3 regions of the Spirosoma migulaei genome follow, and region 3 is predicted to be linked to each of the others. Evidence: riboswitches for the same ligand, from Rfam matches in the RefSeq annotation. Region 3 holds a riboswitch; each other region holds the start of a gene.
What was found. A riboswitch is a leader RNA that binds a small molecule or an ion and turns the genes downstream of it on or off. The one in region 3 is predicted to bind S-adenosylmethionine.
Positions count from the first base shown of each region.

Region 1: another riboswitch for S-adenosylmethionine. It lies ahead of ACYVGO_RS20845 (O-acetylhomoserine aminocarboxypropyltransferase/cysteine synthase family protein); the one in region 3 lies ahead of metH (methionine synthase).
Region 2: another riboswitch for S-adenosylmethionine. It lies ahead of ACYVGO_RS00120 (YceI family protein); the one in region 3 lies ahead of metH (methionine synthase).

Region 1 is NZ_BAAHBG010000021.1:10,501-18,010, forward strand. It holds gene ACYVGO_RS20840 (homoserine O-acetyltransferase family protein) at 1-439, opposite strand, end outside; gene ACYVGO_RS20845 (O-acetylhomoserine aminocarboxypropyltransferase/cysteine synthase family protein) at 511-1,824, opposite strand; SAM riboswitch class I at 2,045-2,149, opposite strand; gene ACYVGO_RS20850 (DciA family protein) at 2,339-2,665, shown strand; gene ACYVGO_RS20855 (polysaccharide deacetylase family protein) at 2,732-3,550, opposite strand; gene ACYVGO_RS20860 (glycosyltransferase family 2 protein) at 3,499-4,500, opposite strand; gene ACYVGO_RS20865 (CocE/NonD family hydrolase) at 5,151-7,070, shown strand; gene ACYVGO_RS20870 (Na+/H+ antiporter) at 7,136-7,510, opposite strand, start outside.
Region 2 is NZ_BAAHBG010000001.1:32,723-40,232, forward strand. It holds gene ACYVGO_RS00110 (SusC/RagA family TonB-linked outer membrane protein) at 1-775, opposite strand, end outside; gene ACYVGO_RS00115 (dipeptidase) at 938-2,233, opposite strand; gene ACYVGO_RS00120 (YceI family protein) at 2,292-2,921, opposite strand; SAM riboswitch class I at 3,411-3,510, opposite strand; gene ACYVGO_RS00125 (uroporphyrinogen decarboxylase family protein) at 3,860-4,912, shown strand; gene ACYVGO_RS00130 (LLM class flavin-dependent oxidoreductase) at 4,884-6,035, opposite strand; gene ACYVGO_RS00135 (APC family permease) at 6,104-7,408, opposite strand.
Region 3 is NZ_BAAHBG010000007.1:11,148-18,657, reverse strand. It holds gene ACYVGO_RS09605 (sensor histidine kinase) at 1-335, opposite strand, end outside; gene ACYVGO_RS09600 (hypothetical protein) at 1,016-1,336, opposite strand; gene ACYVGO_RS09595 (fasciclin domain-containing protein) at 1,852-2,403, shown strand; gene metH (methionine synthase) at 2,484-6,275, opposite strand; SAM riboswitch class I at 6,380-6,487, opposite strand; gene ACYVGO_RS09585 (SxtJ family membrane protein) at 6,596-6,958, opposite strand; gene ACYVGO_RS09580 (DUF5989 family protein) at 6,962-7,111, opposite strand; gene ACYVGO_RS09575 (SGNH/GDSL hydrolase family protein) at 7,120-7,510, opposite strand, start outside.

The DNA of each region.
Region 1 (7,510 bases), on a different contig from region 3:
GTGCCTGCTCCCCACCTACTGAGCCGCCAATACAGGTATGGATTTTTTCGATGCCCAACTCCTGTCGAAGTAAGTCGAGGGCATTAACCATATCACGAATCGTGATAGCGGGGAAATCGTGGTGATAAGGCTTTCCGCCTATGGGATTGACGGAAAGCGGTCCTGTAGAACCGTAGCATGAGCCAAGTACATTGGCGCATACAATAAACTGCCCCACACCGGACTTGGCTTCGGGGTCAAAATATTTTCCCGCACCAACCATGCCTCCCCACCAATCGTCCACATCGGCATTACCGGTCAGTGCATGACATACCCATACAACGTTCGACCGATCTTCGTTGAGTGTACCGCGTGTGGTATAAGCCAGCCGAAAACCCGGCAAGCTTTCGCCCGATTCGAGCGCGAACGAATACTTATAATCGTAATACTGGAGATTCAATCAAGTTTATAGTTTGTAGTCTGTAGTTTGATGTTTGTAGCTGAAACTACAAACATCAAACTACAGACTGTTTAACCCAATACCGGTTCGGCAATGTTGGCAAACGCCTGCTCAAAGTCAGCTTTAATGTCATCAATGTATTCAATGCCCGCTGACACCCGTAATACCCCTAATTCAACGCCAGCACTAGCCTGTTCCTGTTCGCTCAACTGTTGGTGCGTTGTAGCAGCCGGGTGGATGATCAGCGTTTTTGAATCACCAACGTTGGCCAGATGGCTGACCAGTTTCAGACTATTAACAAATTGGTCAGCGGCTTCACTGCTGCCCTTCACTTTAAACGAGAATACACCGCCGAAACCGCGTTTTAGGTATTTTTTGGCTAGGTCATGGTAGGCACTACTTTCCAAACCCGGGTAGTTTACGAATTCAACCTGCTCGTGTTGTTCGAGCCATTGGGCCAGCGCCAGCGCATTCTGTACCGTACGGTCTACTCGTAACGACAGCGTTTCCAGGCCCTGAAGTAGCAGGAACGAGTTGAATGGGCTAATGGCCGGTCCATAGTCACGCAGACCTTCAACGCGGGCACGAATAATAAACTGAATGTTGCCAAAGGGACCACCTACGCCAAACACATCGCTGAACACGAGCCCATGATAACCTTCCGACGGTTCGCTGAACTGCGGATACTTCCCATTTCCCCAGTTATACGTGCCCCCATCGACAATTACCCCGCCAATGCTCGTGCCGTGGCCACCAATCCACTTCGTTGCCGACTCAACAACAACGGCCGCACCATGTTCAAGAGGACGGAAAAGGTAGCCCCCTGCACCAAACGTATTATCAACGATCAACGGCAGGTCATGTTCTTTAGCCAGGGCGGCAAAGGCATCGAAATCGGGAATATTGAAGCCCGGATTCCCGATGGTTTCCAGGTAAATTGCTTTTGTGTTTTCGTCAATCAGTTTCGCGAAGGATTCAGGCTTATCACCATCCGCAAAACGGGCTTCGATACCCAGCCGTTTAAACGAAACTTTAAACTGATTATATGTACCTCCGTACAGGAACGAGGTCGTCACAAAGTTATCACCAGCGCTCAAAATGTTGCTTAGTGCAATAAACTGGGCCGCCTGTCCCGATGCAACTGCCAACGCAGCTACGCCCCCTTCAAGAGCCGCGATACGCTTTTCAAAGACATCGGAGGTAGGGTTCATGATCCGGGTATAAATATTCCCGAAGGCTTTCAGCGCAAATAAATCGGCGCCGTGTGCCGAATCATTGAAAACAAACGAAGTTGTTTGATAAATAGGCACAGCCCGGGCATTTGTAGCCGAATCGGGTTCCTGGCCAGCATGGAGCTGGAGCGTATCGAAATGAAGTTCAGACATGAGTTTAGTAGTTAGTGATTTAGGATCGTGTAATTAGTTTTCTGTAGAAATACGGGCAGCAACCAGTTGGCTGGGTATTTTCATAATTCGATTGAAAATACCAGGGACTGACCGCAACTAATTGGTACGACAAACCCTCCCGGTTTTCGTAGCGGTTAGTGAGTCATACTTTGTAGGCCCCCCGGGGCATACAGTGCTGAATATAGAGCATGTGAGTTCCGATTTATAGTCCCTAAAATAACTTTAGGCAGGAGTTAGCACCTTGCCGTGTGGTAGGTTGCCAGTGGTTCACAGAGCCTGATCTCTCCCCACTTCTTTATAAATCAACGTGCACCGATAGGCTAAAAATGGTGCGAAACAATTGACTTGATGTCGCAAGTATACTAGCCAAATAGCGCGAATCCAAACGTGATTTGTTTTTTCTATCCGATAACACATTTTTTCGCTTTTGCTGATCAGTGTTCATTCATTAAGTCAATTCATTGTTTACTTTTGTGGTAAGACATCCCACCCAATGAATCAGACGTACCGCTATAATCGCGAAAATGCTACCCGGGTAGCTGGCACTACGACCCTGAAGGACGCAATCGGGCAGTTACTGAAGGCTTATCAACTCCAGACTCGGTTTAATGAAACGTACCTTGAAGCCTTCTGGGGACGTATGATGGGACCAGCTATTGCTTCACGTACAAACCGACTGTATGTTCGCGACCGGAAGCTTCATATTGAGATTGGTTCGGCTCCGCTTCGTAACGAACTCGTTAATGCCAAGCAGAAACTTATTCAGCTAGTAAATAAAGACATGGGGTCCGATGTGATTGACGACGTGATATTCATTTGATATAGGCACTATTAGATTTCAAAAAGAAAGGACATTGCTCAGTGGCAATGTCCTTTCTTTTTGAAGCTAGATTTGTTGGGGAGCCTTAATTTGCTGGCTTAATTCGTCCGCAAACTCACCCATTGTCCTGAAATCACCGAGTGGTTTTAGAAATCGTAAAAGGTTTTCAACCCGGTCGAGCAATGCATCGCGTGAGTGCCTACGGACATAGGTCGGAATTTTCTCATAGCCCGACAGGTCGGTAAATTCCCAGGGATGGACGTACAAGTTCAAAAAGCCATCGGCTTCCAGCGTTTGCCGACAGAGCAGTTTGTAATAAGCGAACGGAAAGTTTTTGAGGCTCAACCAGAACAACGGCAAGCGTAAGGTAGGGGTAACCGAAGCCGGAATTTGCCAGACACCCAACTCCTGAAACGGGTGCCTCGGTTCTCCCAAATGATTATATCGCCCAGGAAGCCAGGTCGGGTGCAATGACGAATTATACTGATAACCAGCCTGATGTACATCATTCGGATCAACAAAACCCATGCGTGCGCGCCGGAAACCCGTTACGGGGCGCTCCAATAACTCTTCAAGAGCCAACCGGGATTTTAGCAGATCAGCGGGCTCGAAGGTTGTATGAAAATAGCCGTGCGACGCGATTTCGTGTTTTTGTGCTAAACTCCGAATCAATTCAGTCTCGTGAAGCGCGTAATTAGCCGTTGTAAACAGCGTTGTGCGGGCACCTACCGTATCGAACCGTTGTGACAGTAAGCGCAGCCCACGAGTTGATACGGCCAGCTGTTCATTAAGAGGAATATTGTGACCGAATTCTACAGCCGTATCAAATTCCTCTACATCAACGGTGAATAAAATATTTCGTCCACCTCGGTTGGGGATTGCCATTTCGTTACAGTCTCCTCGATCTCGCTCGTATCACCGATGATATAGGCAGGGCGCCCCTTCACTTCTACGAACGTTTTGCCCAAATATACGCCGATAATACCAATCATAATGAACTGTACGCCACCAATGAGTACGAGCAGTAACACCAGAGTTGTCCAGCCCGATACTGTCTCACTGGTAAAATAGTGCTCATATAAAGCCTCTGCACCAAATAGGGTAGCAAACAGGAACATCCCAAAACCGAGCAATACAGATAGGTACAAAGGCCTTGTTGAGAAGGAAGTAATACCCATTGCTGCCAGTTGCAGCATTTTTCGGAACGAGTATTTAGATCGGCCTGCGTACCGGGCCGCTGGTTCATACAAAATCCGGCATTGCCGAAACCCGACCCACGAAATAGCTCCCCGCAGAAAGAGATCGTTTTCCTTAAATTGCTTAATGGTATTTACCACTTTCCGATCAAGCAATCGAAAATCGGCAGCACCATCTTCGATCTGTAGATTCGAGGCATTACGCAGGACTTTGTAGAAGTATTTTGACGTTGTTCGCTTAAACCAGGACAGTTTAGGATCGGGCTGCCGAACAGTATAAACCACCTCGTAGCCTTCCCGCCACTTGTTAACCAGCGTCGGAATCAACTCGGGGGGATGCTGAAGATCAGCATCAAGGCAAATTACAGCTTCGCCACGGGCATTGTCATACCCGGCCCGCAGGGCCATCTGGTGACCAAAATTCCGGGAAAACGAAATAAAACGAACAACTGGATACTCTTGACTTAACTGCCGCAGCACATAACGGGTCTGATCGGAACTACCATCATCAACAATCAGAATTTCGTAAGAATCGTATTGTGCCATAACAGCCATGAGCCGATGAACCAATACAGGCAAATTCTCTTCCTCGTTAAAAGCCGGTACAACCAAACTGATCATACCTGAATGAAATTTCATAGTTTATTGATTTGTCAATACCGTTACGAGCGGGGTTTCTTTAAAACTGGGTATAAATATAAGTATATCTACTTACCAATTCAAAATTATTAACAATATATGATAGAATCTTTATTCTATACTTTTACTGTACTATCTGTTCGTAGGAGATGTAATGAAAGTATAGAATTGAAACTGATACAGATAGCTGCGAAAACAGCCAATTTTCTCAGTATGGCCGACTACTCAAAAATTTACACTACTCAGTAAAGATACCTTTCGCCAACTCTACGAAGAGAGGCCCAAGCATTCAGCCCGGCATACAATTGAACGGACCTAAATCATCTTTTCTGGGACTTTTTAGTTAACTTATTCTCTTACCTCTTATTAACCACAGAGCACTCTACATAGGCACCCATCTATTATAGATCTGCCAAGAAGGTTGTGTAAGCTTTTTTGATGGATCGTACTTTTTGCTTTTACTCATTTTTTCAGTCAAATTTTTACGTAAACACGACCTGATTGTTGATTGGCTTGTAGCACAGTGCATCCGGCGAAATACTTAGCAAGAAACAGCTGTCGCCGATGGAGGTCAAATCGAACTGTACTAACTTTACCTTATCACTTTGTAATTGGCCAACCTGACTTTATTAACAACTTCGCACTAACGTATGAAAATCATTACAAATCAATGGCAACAGGCTTCAGGCGTCGTTTTGTGCCTATTCTTATCTCTACTGGCCAATCGACTGGCTGCTCAGGCCTCAGGCGGAATAAATAAAGCCGACTCTGCCTATGTCCGGGAAAACTATACCAAACTGGAGCGGATGATTCCTATGCGCGATGGTGTAAAGCTTTTCACCTCGATTTATGTACCAAAAAATACCGACCAGACGTACCCAATTATGCTGGATCGCACACCCTACAGCGTAGCACCATACGGTGAAGACAAATACAAAACGTCCATAGGGCCGTCCATGCTCTTTGCGCGTGACGGCTATATCATCGTCTACCAGGATGTACGAGGCAAGTACATGTCAGAAGGGAATTTTGTGGCGGTAAAACCCTACATGCCCAACAAGAAAAAGAAGACTGACGTCGATGAAATTTCCGATACCTACGATACCATTGACTGGTTACTGAAAAATATTCCGAACAATAACGGGCGGGTTGGCACCTGGGGTATATCGGCACCGGGCTTTTATACCACAACAACCCTCATCGATGCCCATCCAGCCCTGAAAGCCGCTTCGCCTCAGGCACCGGTGACAGACTGGTTCATGGGTGATGATCGACATCATAATGGCGCCTTCTTTCTTATGGGCACATTTGCGTTTTTATCCTCTTATGGCCAGCCTCGACCCGAGCCGACGCCCAAAAACAGTCCTGGCTTTTCGGCATACGGTACGCCAAGCGGTTATGATTTTTACATGAATCTGGGGCCGATAAAAAATGCAAACGAGCGGATTTTTAAAGGAAAGAATGCCATCTGGAATGAGATGATGGATCACGAAGCCTATGATGCATTCTGGCAGGCCCGAACGCCTGTTCCCTATCTGAAAAACATTAAACCGGCGGTTATGACGGTTGGTGGATGGTTCGATCAGGAAGATTTATATGGTCCGCTTAAGGTGTACGCCGGCATCGAACGAAACAATCCCCAATCGCCTAATTCATTGGTTATGGGCCCTTGGATTCACGGAGGCTGGTCGCGGGGACCGGGCGAAACGCTGGGCAATATTCGTTTTGGGGATAAGACCTCCGTGTTTTATCGGGAAACCATTGAATTTCCCTTTTTCGGCCACTACCTGAAAGACAAACCCGATCCACAGTTGCCGAAAGCATATATTTTTGACACAGGCTTAAATCAGTGGAACAAGTACGACCAATGGCCACCCAAGACAGCTCAGGAGAAAAAACTCTATTTCCATCCAAACGGAAAGCTATCGTTTGATATGCCCCAAATCAGTCAGACTCCATTCGATGAGTACGTCAGTGATCCTAAAAAGCCAGTTCCTTATACAGCCGAAATTCGGAACGTTCGGGGAAGCGACTTTATGTATGAAGATCAACGCTTTGCGGCCACTCGCCCCGATGTGATGGTGTACGAATCGGATACGTTGACCGAAGATGTAACGATAGCCGGAAATGTGCTGGCCGATCTGTTCGTTTCCACCACCGGTACCGATGCCGACTTTGTGGTTAAATTAATCGATGTGTACCCCGCTGCTGCCCCGAACAATAGCCCTATTCCTGGGACTAAGATGGGCGGCTTTCAATTGCTGGTGCGGGGCGAAGTAATGCGGGCCAAGTTCCGCAACAGTTTTTCAAAGCCCGAAGCCATGAAACCGGGCGAGGTTACGGAAGTAAAATTCGATATGCAGGACGCAGCTCACACGTTTAAAAAAGGACACAAACTAATGGTTCAGGTTCAAAGCTCGTGGTTCCCATTGGTCGATCGCAATCCGCAAACGTTTGTAAATATTTATCAGGCTACCGAAGCCGATTTCAAGAAGGCAACACACCGGGTTTATTTTTCACCCCAGCAACCATCCAGTGTCATGGTGAGTGTTCTCAAAGACCCCAATTGATAGTTTTTTAACCACAGAGGCACAGAGAAAACTCTTTGTTCTCTGTGCCTCTGTGGTTAAATCATCTATCCCTCTGGTTGAACCAATGTAAGGCGGGCGGCTTCAAGGTCCAGTTCTTGCTCCATTTTTCGGAGGATTTCATCATCCAGCAACGTACTCTGACGTTGTTCAATCAAAACGGTTCGTTCTACGTCGATCAGTTCCAACTGAAGTCGAATGGCTTGTTGGTAGAGTTCGGCAGGCCGCTGGGCGTTATCCGACGCCCTGAGCATTCCACTTAACTCATTGATTTTTAACTCGTATTCATTTTTCACGTAGCTCAGTACATCATCGTGTACAGAACCCGCCGAATGATTGGCTTCAAGATGCGTAATTACCTGTAACGCCATTGTCCGCCGTAGTTTGCGCTCTTCGTGTTTTTCATCAATCTGCTCCCGAAC
Region 2 (7,510 bases), on a different contig from region 3:
CGTAGGTGATCCGGGGTTTTCCGGCTTTTCCCCGTTTGGTGGTAATCAGTAAAACACCAGCTGCCGCTCTGGAACCATAAATGGAGGTTGAGGCCGCATCTTTCAGCACATCAATCGACTCAATATCCGCGGGATTAATGTCGCCGAGTGGGTTGTTGGGTACGGCTGTACTGGCCGATACGTTACCCGTATTAATGGGGATTCCGTCGACCACAACGAGCGGATACGAACTCAGCGAAATCGAGTTTACGCCCCGAATCCGAATGACGGGCGGGTTGTTCAGGACGCCATTGGGTTGCGCAATACTTACGCCCGCTGCCCGGCCTTGTAACGCCTGATCGAAACTTTGTACGGGCTGCTCTTTAATGGCATCGCCGTTGACCCGCACGGCCGACCCTGTAAATTCAGCTTTCGTCTGGGTTCCGTACCCAACCACCATTACTTCACCGAGTAGCTTGGTGTCGGCAGTAAGGTCGATGTTGATGACCGAACGGTTCTGGATGGCTTGCTCAATCGGCGAGTAGCCAATGAACGAGAAAATAAGGGTGGCGTTCGCGGGCGCATTCAGTTTGAAACGACCTTCCTGATCGGCAGTGGTACCGGTTGTGGTTCCTTTTACCACAATGGAAACGCCCGGTAGGGCCTCACCCGTTTGTTTGTCTTTGATCGTCCCGGAAACGCTTTGTCCCTGGGCATGGGCCTGGCTAACCACGAATAAGAGGATAATACTTAGCCGGATCGCGTTGTGTAGTTGACGTAAAATTCTGTTTGTCATTGATTTATCTGTTCGGTTGTACATTCTGGATTGTGCCTACCGCGCTGACCTCACTACTGAGGTCGGGCGCAGTCCGCATTGGCGGATCACCGGGTTGCCGGTGCGGTAGGGCTTTTTTGGTGCGTGTTGCAGAAAAGGTGGTAAAGGGCTATACAAACCGTTTCATTGCTTCACCGCTAGTTTTGATTCTCGTTGTAGTTCTTTGGCCGTTGCTTCTACGTCGTGAAAGGCACGCAGAAAATTGCCGCCCCAGAGCTTTCGGATTTCCTCTTCCGAATAGCCTCGTTTGAGCAGTTCACGCGTTACATTGGGGGAGTCGCCCACGTGTGTATAGCCCATAACACCTCCACCATGATTGAAGTCTGATGCCAGCCCCACATGGTCAATGCCGATGAGCCGTACGGTATAATCAACAGCATCCAGGTAATCGGCCAGGGTTGTGTATTTGTAGCCATTACTCGAAAATTCTCGGTAAGCGGCCTGGAATTTCTGATAAGCCGCGGGATCAAGTTTCGACTTTGCATCGTCTCCGGGTTGTAGTCCGAAGGGTTCCCAAACGTTCTTTTTGTAGGTCGCCAGTTGCTCCTGAGACGGATGCAGGTAGGACGAGAAGGCTACGATACTGACAACCCCACCGCTGGCTGCAATGGCTTTCAGTTCATCGTTGTTCAGATTTCGCGTCGCATCCACCCGCCCCCGTACGGCCGAATGAGAGGCAATAACTGGAGCCCGACTCAACTGAATCGTCTGGAAAACTCCCTGGGGTGTCAATTGAGATACATCAATAATCACCCCAAGCTTATTCAATTCTGCCACAGATTGTTTACCCAGTGCTGATAAGCCACCCAACTCGTCGGGTTTGTCGCCGAAACCAGGCGAAGGCCGGGAGGAATCTGCCCAGTCGTTGTTTCCGGCATGGGTAAGCCCAAACACCCGAACACCATCGCGGTAAAGGATTGGGAGTTGAGCGATGTCTTTGCCGAGCGAAAATGCATTCAGGAAACTCAGCAGAATGGCGTGTTTTCCTTTCGCCGGAATACGTTCCAGGTCAGCCGCCGTATAGGCAAACTCCAGTCGGTCGGGGTGCTGATTCACGAATCGACGCAAGGCGGCCAGCTTCGTATCTACTTCTTTCCGGGCCGCAGCAATGTTTTCGGGCGTTTTTTTTGCCGTGCCTGCAAACAGTGCCACCGTGGCTACATCCAGATCACCCCGTTCGAGTTTGGGAAGGTCAAACTGGCCTTTGGTATCCGTGCCAGCGTCGTTGCCTGGGGTATTAAAATCGACCAGAATATCGAGATGAGGATCAATCGTCAGGGCAGATTTATGAACCCGACGAACTACCGCATCAGGTACAGATTCGGGGGCAGGCGGGGAGGACTGTGCGCTAACGGTATACGCATACGTTATTGAAATAAGAACCCGGATTATCAAAAAATAAGAGGAAGGTTTGTTCATGGGATCGGGTGATTTATTGATTTTTGTTTGTTGATGAAGTGATGAAATATCCCTATTCTTATCGGCTGGCGACACCTCCCGATGGCGTTGCTACAAGCGTAATCGCGAGGGTGAAGTCGTCATAAATCGTTTTGTCGCCCAGATTTTCAAAGTAGTTTTTCGAGCGGTACTTAATATCGTATTTGGTTCGGTCGACCGTTACGTTGGCGGTTGCTGTTAGCTTGCCAGCCTCGGTTTTAACCTGCGCCGGAAACGTGATGTCGTTCGTGATGCCTTTAATTGTTAGCTTACCGGCTACATCATAGGTACTGTTTCCAGTGAGCGACACCGACGAAATCACGAATCTGGCAGTGGGGTGTTTTTCAACCGAGAAGAAGTCGTCGCTTTTGAGGTGGCCTACTAATTTGGCGTTTTGATCAGCGTCGGTAATATCCGTTACCGTTAGGGCTTTCAGGTCAATATCAAATGATCCGCCTTTCAACTTGCCGCTTTTCAGGGCTAGTGAGCCATTGATGATCGGGGCTGTTCCCGTATGTTCGCCGGTTACTTTTTTAGCTGTCCAGACCAATCTGCTTTGCTGGATATCTACTTTGTAGGTAGCTTCTTTTCCTTTTTTAGGAACTGGAATAGCGAAGGAAACAAGTGAGAGGGCCGTCAGGCCGAACAGAAGTTGGATTGTCTTTTTCATTGTTGATCCGCCGGAGCGAGTTTTAGTGGTTCTGGTTGACTGTATTCAGTTTTTGGCATTCTGTTTATGGTGGACTAACGCTCTAATAAAACATGCCTCAAACGGCCCACCGGGGACAGAATACCGTGAATGAAAAATCTATCTGCTATGTCGACGAGGATTCGGCGAGTTAACTGGGCCTTCAGAAAGGTATCGCCAAGGCCAGCGAGTGATGCAATCGTAGTTGTTTTCATACGGAAGATTAAATTAAGTAAAGATACTTTTATTCTATGGATTAAGTAGGATATTGGTTCACTGATTAGATCAAGATGAGCCGAATCAGGCAGGTATAAAACCCAACGAATGGTATAATGCGACCTATCCGTTCAGCAAGAACTAGTTACTGACAACAGCAACAAGACGGTTGTGCTACAGGATGCAGATTCATAATAGGTTCTGCGTTTCGGGACGAAAATTGACTAGACATGGCGGTCCGCCAGGGCGGTTGTAAATTTATAGTTCCTAACTAGGTAGGCAGGTTAGCACTATCACCAACTGGCAAGTTGCTAAGGGTTCGCAGAGCCTGTCTCTCCCCCTTTCCCTATAAATCCACAGCTACTTTGCAGCCGGGCTGCTGGAGCAGTAGTAATTGTAAGATGCTATAAAGGTAAAGCGGCTATTTTTATATTTCCAAACTTGATCTATAAATTTTGTAGAAAAAAGATTTTGTCTTTATTGCGATCAAAATTATAATTGATTAATGCAATAATAAGGCCGCTACAAACAGTAAAACTCGATAGACTTTAGGGTAATTATCTGTTAATCAGTATATTGTCTTGGGTTGTTGTTTATAATCAGTATACTTGCTTTTCGAAGCGAAATGGCCTTGTCCCGAATTACTCATCAGGAATAGTATGGTATCCTCTGAACAAGTAATAGTCTCAAATAATATGAAGAAAATGGTATCAAACTTTATCAGTCGGCGGGAGTTTATTGGCGCTTCTGCATTGGCTGTGGCTTCCGTTGGGCCCTTGTCAGAGGGGTTTTCCCGGCCAAACGCGCCTGCCAAATCGAAGCGTGAGTTGATGGTGCAGGTACTTGATAAGTCAGGTAACCCAAACTACATCCCGGCTGGCTTTTTCCTGCACTTCCCGCCCGAACAGCGAACGGGCGATGCTGCCATCAAGGCTCATCTTGATTATTTCCGGGCTACGGGCATGGATTTCGTGAAGATCCAGTTTGAGCAAAGCTACCCTCAACTACCGGAGGTGAAAACGGCAGATGACTGGGCAAAAATTCCGGTCCTTACCGAGGAGTGGTTTGCGCCTAGTTTGTATATCATCAAGGGGTTGGTGAAGGCGGCTAAGGCGGAGGCATTGATCCTGCCAACGATGTATTCGCCTTACCAGATGGCTAAACAGGCTGTGCCCAAAGAGACGTTACTGAAGCATGTGCAGGAAGATCCCGAAGCGGTAAGCCGGGGTATGGAAAATGTTACGCTCTCGGTCATGAATTATGTACGGGCGGCTGTACGCGCTGGGGTGGATGGTTTCTACACCTGTTCGCAGGGTGGGGAGGCCAGTGCGGTAGCCGATCGTACGTTGTTTAATCGGGTGATTAAGAACTATGATATGTTGATTCAGAAAGAAGTAGCGCAGCTGACACCCTTCAATATCCTGCATGTTTGCGATTACGAGGGTGCCTACGCCGAATTTGGTCCCCGCTTTCACGACTACCCCGGCCAGATCGTGAATGTGCCGCTTGCCGCAGAAGGCAAACCCCTATCGCTCACGCAGGCGGCTGATCTATTTAAACGGCCGGTTATGGGCGGTATTGACCGGCATGGGGTGCTGTCGACTGGTACGCCAGCCGATGTTAAGAAAGCTGTGGAACTGGTCCTAAAGGATGCACCAACCCAGGTGATTCTAGGTGCTAATTGCACCGTCCGTACGGATATCCCGATTCAGAATTTGCAAATGGCCATCAAGACGGCTCATGAGTTTCGGGCCTAACCGGGGTGCGGCCCTGTAACCGCGACAGGGATGTATTGGGTAAGCGAGGCAGAACAAGGCGGGCAAACCACTCCGCTTCTTCGATGAGGGGATACCCGGAGAAAATAAAGGCCCGTATCCCCATATCCATATAGCGATTTATTTTTTCGACGATCTGATCGGCACTGCCCACTAAAGCACCACCCGCTCCCGAACGAGCTTTGCCAATGTCGGTCCAGAGTAGCGGTTCCACAAATCCGTTGGTGTCGGCTCCTTCGCGGAGTTCGTTTTGCCGCCGGACCCCCAGTGACCAGGAACTCTGCGATGCGTTTTTCATAGCGGCCCCGCGAACGGGGTCAAACTTCGACATGATGTGCCGGGACCAGGCGCGGGCTTCGGCCTCGGTTTCGCGAACGATAAGATGAATGCGTAATCCAAAATCTACTTGCCGACCGTAGCGAGCTGCCCGTTCTGAAACATCCTGCATGTTGGCATACAGTAACTCCTCGGTTTCGGGCCACATCAGAAATACATCGCAGTAGCGGGCGCAAACGTCCCGTGCTCCATCCGATGTTCCGCCAAAGTATAGTAGTGGTCCACCGTTTTGCTGGTAGGGTTTGACTGGGTCAGTTGCTAAGGAAATTTTGCCATAGACTGGCCCGTCGTGTTCGATGCGATCAGACGACCAGGCCTGTTTCAGAATCTGAATTGTTTCGGCGCAACGCTGGTACCGAAAATCGGCGTCTTCCCGATAGCCGGGCAAATCGGAATTGATAATGTTGATTGTCAGCCGACCTTCGAGCATCTGATCGAGGGACGCCAGTGTCCGGGCGAGCATGGGTGGGTGCATCTCTCCGCAACGAATAGCCGTGAGAAGATTAATCCGGTGAAGATCAGGGGCAACACCCGCTGCAAAGGGAATTACTTCCTGCCCTATCATGTAGGAGGTTGGCAGGAGAAGATTGCTAAATCCTAATCGTTCGGCGGTTAGGGCAATGTCGCGGCAGTGCGAAAATGTGCTGCGGGCAGGATCGCGAATGCTTATAAATTCGGTGTCTTCACCACAGAGATCGGAAAACCAGGCAACTTCACAAACACGTTCGGTTGTTCGGGCAGGTACAGAGGCAATAGGTTGATGAAGCATGAGTTATCCGGACTATGTAATGGATAATGTAAAATGAATAATGGATAATGTGATTCGTACGATATTATTCATTTTAGTTTCTTGATCCTGAACCGTTTGTTAACCGCGAAAATAGTCAAACCCACCGCAGCGGCAATCGCTGCGTCTCGCGCTTCGCGTCCTGAACTGTTACTCAGCAACCAACCGCAAAGCAACGCGGCCAGCCCTGCGATCACCACTCCACCCGCTATCTGGAATTGCGCCATGGGTACATCAGTCCGTCGGCGAAGTAACGGTAGAGCTGCACAGGTTAGCGCATAATAAGAAAGGCGGATAAGGGTGCTGAGTGTGAGAGCATAGAGAAACGTGCCCGTAACGGCTAGCAGGAGCTGGAGAGAGGCCGTCAGTAAAATAGCTACATAAGGTGTTCGGAAACGGGGGTGAGTGGTTGCTAACCAGTTGGGTAGCTGCTGTTGTTCCGCCATCGCAAACAGGAGTCGGGGGCCAGTCAGCATCAGGGCATGGAGGGTGCCCAGTGCCGTAACTAAGGCCACGATGGTGATCAGCCGGGCCCCCTTTGGACCAATGAACTGTCCGGCTGCATCTGCCAGGGGCCGCTCAGAATGGGCTAAATCAGGTAATGTTCCGATGCAGACGATCTGGACCGCCATGAATAGCACAGCTACTGTCCCAATAGATACCAGCAGGGAAAGCGGGATGGTTCGTTGCGGCTGTTGCACTTCGCCGGACGGAATAGCCGCCACGTCGAAGCCAGAGAACGTGAAAATCAGTAGGAGTACAGCCTGTGAAAAAGGTGTATAAGTAGGGAGTTGAGGGAATGTAAACGCGTTTGTATCCACAAAGAACAAGCCCCCGATGGCAAATAAGCCAATGGCCAGCAATTTGCTGATTGTAAACAGGGTATTTACCCGCGCCGACTGCTTTACGCCGATGTAGTTGATGGTAGCCAGACCAACAACCAATACCGTCATCAGACCGGTGCGCTCCCATCCCTCTCCCAACTGGGGCCGGAAGAGGGATGCGTAGCTAACAAAAAGGTTGCAAATGGAGGCAAATGCAGCCATGCGTGACAGCCAGAACAACCAGCCAACCTCAAAGCCAACTAAGGGACCGAAGGCTATGCGTGTATACAGATAAGGCCCACCTGTTCCGCTAAAGCGGCTACTCACTTCTGCAAAACAGAGTATAATGAGCGTTACTACAGCCGCACTAACCCCGTAGGCCAGCAAACTCCAGGTGCCGATCAACGCGTATATCTTTGCTGGCAGTCCCAGAATACCCGCGCCAATCGTGATGTTGATGATGAGGGCGATAAAGTCAAAACGACCAATACCACGCCGAAGGGGAGTTGATGAAGTAGGTGGAGGAGTCAATCCTTTACGTTTAATTTAGTAACCGATGCTGGATCAAACGCAGGTCTACTAATTACACACGTTTAAATCCGAGCAGCTTCGGTATTGCTAATATAGGCTATC
Region 3 (7,510 bases):
ACTAAATCGCGGGTTTGCCGAACCGACTGTTGGGTATCGGGTTCAGTTGTTTCATTGTCGAGGGTATTTAGTCGCATCACGACCACAGTAAGCAATTGACCTATATTGTCATGCAGGTCGTGCGCAATTTGCTGGAGGGTCTGATTTTGAATTTCGAGCTGAGACTGGAGAAGTTCACGCTGATAGACTTCCTCAAGCGTAATTAATTGTTGCTGATGCGCTTTGTATCGCTGTTTATAAAGGACGAGTAATAACGTAATAAAACCTGCTAACGAAAGAAAAAGCAATGTACCTATTGATATAATTAAGATAACATCAGGTGTCTGGGTTGACATAGTACTTAATGCCTATTACTGTTTAGCGAATATCGTAGGTATACGTATAACGCCAATAAAAAAATACCAAACAATACAAAATCCATCAATTCATGAATCCAATAAACAGTTAAGGTATTGGATACCGAATTTGTGATTAAGTAATCCATTAATCCCTGCACAAAAAAATTACCCAACGACGTAAAAAACAAACCTGCCGCAACCCAAAATAAAGCCTCTTGCTCTAAAGCTGAAACCTTAACATCAACAAAAACCCTCCAGAGATAATTTCCTGACAAGCAGACTATTAACACATTAAATAATGTACTTTCATAGGAATTATACTGGTTCCAGGATTGAACCGTCAATGATAAAATTAAGGAGATACTAGCAAATAAGCCTATGGACAGCCAGATGAGTCGTTTACCAGAAACTGACTCCACTAATTGACTAAATAGTAAGCCATATAATGTGTACTGTATGATTGGTAAAATGTGGTATATATATATATTATCTTTTTGCGCGATCCGCAATAGATAGATTGCATAGATCGTGGCAGCAAATGTTGCTGTTATATTGATAGTTAGTAATCGAAGAGGGGGCGTAAGTACCCGGTAATTTATTGTATACAAATAAGTACTTACGCCCATTAAGGTAATGTACAGAAACGTATCCCACATAATACGGATTAAAATAACAGATTAATCTGCGTAACGATCACTTTTCTCCAAAGGACATGGGGGACGTTGACAGCAACATAGGGCTGCGGTTGTATTTATATCATCCCGGGCACGGCCATCTTCCTGGGTTGGCGCAAGAAACAAAAAATGCCTGTTCTGCTCGTCAATGCCATAATATACTTTAACATGCTCTGATTGATTAGCCTCAAGTATCTTTTTAAGGTCAGCCACATCAAAGAAGTCTCTTCTAAAGAAGTTAGTCAACTTCAAGTCAGTCAGTAATTTTTCATAGCGCTCACAAGCCTCCTTGAGCTTAACGGGGTCAGTAGGAAATTCATCCATTATGTATCAGTAGTTTTTTGGTTTAGCCAAACCTAAGCCCCCATTTACTTATAAACAATACCATCTTATAGATAACCTAATAAACACCACAAGTACAAACCACTGAAAATCAAATACTTAACAGTAGAAATAGTAAGTTAACAAGGGGATTCCAGTCAAAATACGGGAAATCACCCCTACAAAAACCGTCTATTTCCCCTTTTCATTTTGAGCAAATACCACCTATTTTGATTATATCTTCTATCCAGAATTTATAACGCTAGCTCTCCACTCCTCTCCACTCCTACTATCTTCCCTATTTCGCATTTCCGCCGGACCTATGTTCGGCGGTTTGCTTTTACAACCCTGCCTGCCCCCTCTACCTTGGCAAGCAAAATCACTACTAATCAGATACTTAAAAAATAGTTTACCCTAGTTTAAATCCAAACCGTACAGTACTCCCGTAAGTCTTCCCGTTGATCGACACACAGTAACACATTCAGTACACATTTCAACTAATTTCAAAAACAACGACAATGAAGACGCTCAAATTCACCTTTGCCATACTTAGTTTACTGGCTATTAGCCAGGTTTCGTTTGCCCAGGAAAAAACGGTAACTGTTGGCGGTGCGCCCATGTATCCGTCCAAAAATATCATTGAGAATGCTGTAAATTCGAAAGACCACACTACGCTTGTAGCCGCAGTTAAAGCCGCTGGTCTTGTTGAAACGTTATCTGGCCCAGGCCCATTCACAGTATTTGCGCCTACCAATAAAGCCTTCGACAAACTACCTAAAGGCACGGTTGAAACGCTGGTAAAACCAGAAAGTAAGGAAACGCTTACGAAAATTCTGACCTACCACGTAGTATCAGGTAAAATGAGTGCTGCCGATCTGATGAAAGCAATTGCGGATGGCGGTGGTAAAGCTACGCTGACAACGGTATCAGGTGGTACGCTAACGGCTATGCAAAAAGGCAAAAAGATTGAATTGACGGATGCTAAAGGTGGTGTTTCAACAGTTACGATTGCCGACGTAAATCAGTCCAATGGCGTGATTCACGTAATTGATACGGTCTTGATGCCATAAGGAATTGGGTTACTAGATCATAAAAAATCCCCGGAGATAGCTCTGGGGATTTTTTATTAAAATATACTTGAGGTTACGATCTACACATCATAACTCAACACCGGGCTCAGCCATTTTTCAACCTCGTCAACGGGCATATCCTTCCGGAGAGCGTAATCCAGAACCTGATCTTTATTGATTTTCCCGACGGGGAAATACTTGGATTCCGGGTGCGAAAAGTAAAAACCACTCACCGATGACGCCGGATACATGGCATAACTTTCGGTTAATTCAATATCGATCTTAGTGGCATCCAGCAGATTAAACAAGGTTGCCTTCTCGGTATGGTCGGGGCAGGCCGGATAACCCGGTGCGGGCCGAATTCCCTGGTAAGCCTCTTTAATCAATTGCTCATTTGGTAGATTTTCGTCGACGGCATACGGCCAGAATTCCTTCCGAACACGCTCGTGCATCCGTTCTGCAAACGCTTCGGCCAGGCGATCGGCAAGCGCTTTCACCATAATGCTGTTGTAATCGTCGTGGTCGCGATCATATTTTTCGATCAACGCTTCAATGCCAATACCGGCCGTTACAGCAAATCCACCAATGTAATCTTCCCGGCCGCTTTCCAATGGCGCAATGAAGTCCGATAAACAGAAGTTTGGTAAGCCGGGTGCCTTCTGATTCTGCTGACGCAGGAAATGCAATACGGTCCTGGTATCGTAGATCAACTCACCTGCTGAACTCACCGCCGTTTGCGACTGCGCTTTGCTGATTTTGTATTCAATGTGCTGATGGGAGCCGTGACGCTCACAGGGAATCTCCCGAGTGTGTTCTTCAAAATCGTGGAGCAACACGTCATCATCAGCCGAATTAGCAGGGAAGAATCCAACAACGGCCTTTGCTTTCAGGAGTTTGTTATCAATAATTTCCTGCAAAAGCTGGTTCGCATCATCGAACAACTTTTTAGCTTCCTGTCCAACAACCGCATCTTCGAAAATGGCCGGGTACTTGCCGTGCAATTGCCAGGTCTGGAAGAATGGTGTCCAGTCGATGTACTTTGCGAGTTCGGCAATATCATAATCCTCGAAGTACCGGTTGCCCAGAAACATTGGCTTGGTAGGCTCAAACGAACTCCAGTCTATTTTTGTCCGGTTATCGCGCGCCTTGGCAATACTCAGGCTGGCTTTTTCTTTTTGCCGCCTAGCGTGATCATCCCGAAGTTTAACGTACTCAGCTTTAATCTCTGTGAAGATTTTATCCCGCGTACCGTCTGTATCACTAACCAGTTTTCCGGCAACCGGAACGCTCCGACTGGCATCCAGCACGTGAACTACCGGCCCTGAATAGTGTGGATCGATCTTAACCGCCGTATGCATCCGTGAGGTGGTTGCGCCCCCAATCAGCAACGGCATGGTAAAGCCCTGCCGCTCCATTTCTTTTGCTACGCCTACCATTTCATCAAGCGAAGGCGTAATCAACCCACTCAATCCGATAATGTCTACGTTATGTTCGCGGGCAGCGTCCAGAATTTTTTGGGTCGGCACCATCACTCCAAGGTCAATAATCTCGTAGTTATTGCAACCCAGCACCACACCAACAATGTTTTTGCCAATATCGTGAACGTCGCCTTTAACCGTTGCCAGCAGGATTTTTCCGGCATTCTGGGATGTATCTCCCCCAATAAGTTTCTCGGCTTCAATAAACGGGGTTAAATAGGCCACCGCTTTTTTCATTACCCGCGCTGATTTAACTACCTGAGGCAGAAACATTTTACCCGCGCCAAACAGATCACCCACCACATTCATACCGTCCATCAATGGACCTTCAATGACGTGCAACGGTCGTTCTACCTGCTGCCGGATTTCTTCAACGTCCTGGTCAATATAATCGGTAATGCCTTTGATAAGGGCGTGCTTGAGACGTTCACGAACAGGTTCGAGCCGCCAGCTTTCATCCTGAACAATGACTTTCCCTTTCGCTTTCACCGTTTCGGCAAAATCAACCAGGCGTTCGGTGGCGTCGTCCCGACGATTAAGCAGAACGTCTTCGCAACGTTCCAGCAACTCTTTTGGAATGCTATCATACACTTCCAGTTGCCCGGCATTTACGATACCCATGTCCATACCGGCCCGAATGGCGTGATACAGAAAGGCCGAGTGCATCGCTTCCCGTACAACATCGTTACCCCGGAAACTAAACGAGATATTCGATACGCCCCCACTCACTTTGGCTAGCGGCAGGTTTTGCTTGATCCAGCGCGTTGCGTTGATGAAGTCAACGGCGTAGTTGTTGTGCTCTTCAATACCCGTTGCTACAGTCAGGATATTGGGATCGAAAATGATATCCTGTGGAGCAAATTTGACTTTATCGACCAGAATCCGGTACGCCCGTTCGCAGATTTGAATGCGCCGTTCGTAGGAGTCAGCCTGACCGGTTTCGTCGAACGCCATTACCACCGCAGCCGCACCATAGCGTTTAACGAGTTGTGCCCGTTCAATGAATGCCTCTTCGCCTTCTTTTAGGGAGATGGAGTTCACAATAGCTTTTCCCTGGACGCATTTCAGGCCAGCCTCGATCACTTCCCACTTTGAGGAATCGACCATGATAGGGACACGGGCAATATCGGGCTCGGCAGCAATCAGGTTCAGGAAGGTTTTCATGGCCTCCACCGAATCCAGCATGCCTTCATCCATGTTGATGTCGATCACCTGCGCGCCCCCTTCAACCTGACCACGGGCAATACTTAGGGCTTCATCGAAATTCCCTTCTTTAATGAGCCGGGCAAATTTCTTTGACCCCGTTACGTTCGTCCGTTCACCAACATTCAGGAAGTTGGTTTGCTCCGTAATTTTCAGGGGTTCCAGGCCGCTCAGCTTTTGATAAGGCTCAGCTTCCGGCAATTGCCGGGGCGGATATTTAGCCGCCACATCCGCAATAGCACGTATGTGATCAGGTGTTGAGCCACAGCAGCCGCCAACAATATTGACGAAACTACTTTTAATAAAATCTTCGATTTGAGCCGCCATCATATCCGGCGTTTCATCATACTCACCAAATTCATTAGGCAAGCCCGCATTCGGGTAGGCTGACGTAAAAAATGGTGCTTCTTTTGCGAGTGTCTGAATGTAAGGCCGCATTAAGGCAGCACCAAGTGCACAATTTAAGCCTACACTGAGCAGGGGCAAATGGGAAACCGAGTACAAAAACGCTTCGGTCGTCTGCCCCGATAATGTACGACCACTGGCATCGGTTATGGTGCCTGAGATCATAATGGGCAGAACTGTCTTTTGCGGATTTAAATTGAAATATTTGTCGATGGCAAACATAGCTGCCTTCGCATTGAGGGTATCAAAGATTGTTTCGACTAGCAGCACATCTGAGCCACCATCCACTAAACCACTCACCTGCTCATAATACGCATTAACCAAATCATCGAACGTGACAGCTCTATAGGCGGGATTGTTCACATCCGGCGACAGGGAAGCTGTACGGTTCGTTGGTCCCATAGCACCGGCGACAAAGCGCGGTTTATCCGGATTCTGACGTGTAATTTCTTCAGCTACCTCTTTGGCAATCCGGGCCGATTCATAGTTGAGTTCATAAGCCAGTTCCTCCATGTGGTAATCGGCCATGGCAATGGTTGTACCACTGAAAGTATTGGTTTCAATAATGTCGGCACCTGCTTCCAGATATTGCTTATGGATCGCCTTGATTATATCCGGTTTCGTCAACGATAACAAATCGTTGTTACCCTTCAGATCATGTGGCCAATCCTTAAATCGTTCACCCCGGTAATCCGCATCAGTCAGGTTATACCGTTGGATCATCGTACCCATCGCACCATCAAGGACGAGGATGCGTTCGTGGAGGAGTTCGTATATCGTTTTCAAAAGCGAGTTATAGAAGGCTTGGTTATTAGGGCTACTAACAACCAGCACACTTAAAAAAGTCCAAAAAGATAAAATGACTTACAGAAAGACAGATAGCAGAAGGCTACTTATCTATCCCGCTACTAAGCGGGAGGAAATTGGCACCAGTTCCTGGAGTTGGTTGGTTGCCAAGACATCATCGGGTCCGTTCCCTCCGTCTTTCTGGATAAGCTACAACAAAAATAGACAAAAATAGGGTACGCCGACACGCAGCATACCCTATTTTTAAGATTCTATTGATTCTATGATAGTTACAGCCAATCTAGTCGCATCAACAATAGCTACCAGGTCTGTTCCAAATCCTCTTTCGTGTACTGGTGATTCCGCTCGTTGTAAAACGACTTTTCGTTCGTCCGTTTAATATCCAGCGGATTTTTCGACGTCAGGCGATACAGCAACGCAATTGGCCATAAAAACACAAAAAACAGGATCGACAAAATGATCTTGCCATTGATATTTCCCAGTATTTCAGCCACTTTGAACCAGGCCTTCACAATCAAATCACCAACTACCGGAATAGCCAGGCTCAACAAGCCAACGGCTGCTGCTGCATAAAGCCACCAGGGTGATTTAAACACAAAATATAACACAACCAGACCAGTCACGATGACCAGCTGGGCCTTTACTTTTTCGGTAACATCCATGCCTTAAAACAACGTATAGATAAATGGAGCAACGGCAGAACCGCCACCAATAACAATTAGAACACCGATGAGTAACAGTAAAATAATCATCGGAGCCAGCCACCATTTTTTGCGCTGCTTCATGAATTTGAAAATGTCCTGCAAAAATTCCATGTCTACTTTTAGTTTATTTGCTTGTTAACAGATGGCGCCTGAACAGTACCCGGATTCGACTGCATAAGTCGAAACAAAGCATCGCCCACACGCTGATTCACCAGAGCACTGGCATGGCCATCATTACGGCCTACAACCCGATCATTCGGGGCAATATCGCCCATGAGTTTACCAACATCCAGAATGGGTACGTTACTGCGTTGAAAGAAGTCAACTACAGGTTTAACGTACACAGCTGTTTTTTCAATATTGTGCGAGAACGGAAACATAACAACGTAAAAGCGGGAATTATGCTCCTGTGCGTAGGTTATGAATTTGTTAAGGTCGCTTAAGTGGTCGTTAATAATGGCCGGTGTGCCGTAGGCAGTGCGGGCGTATGTATCAAAAGGCGCAAAATTA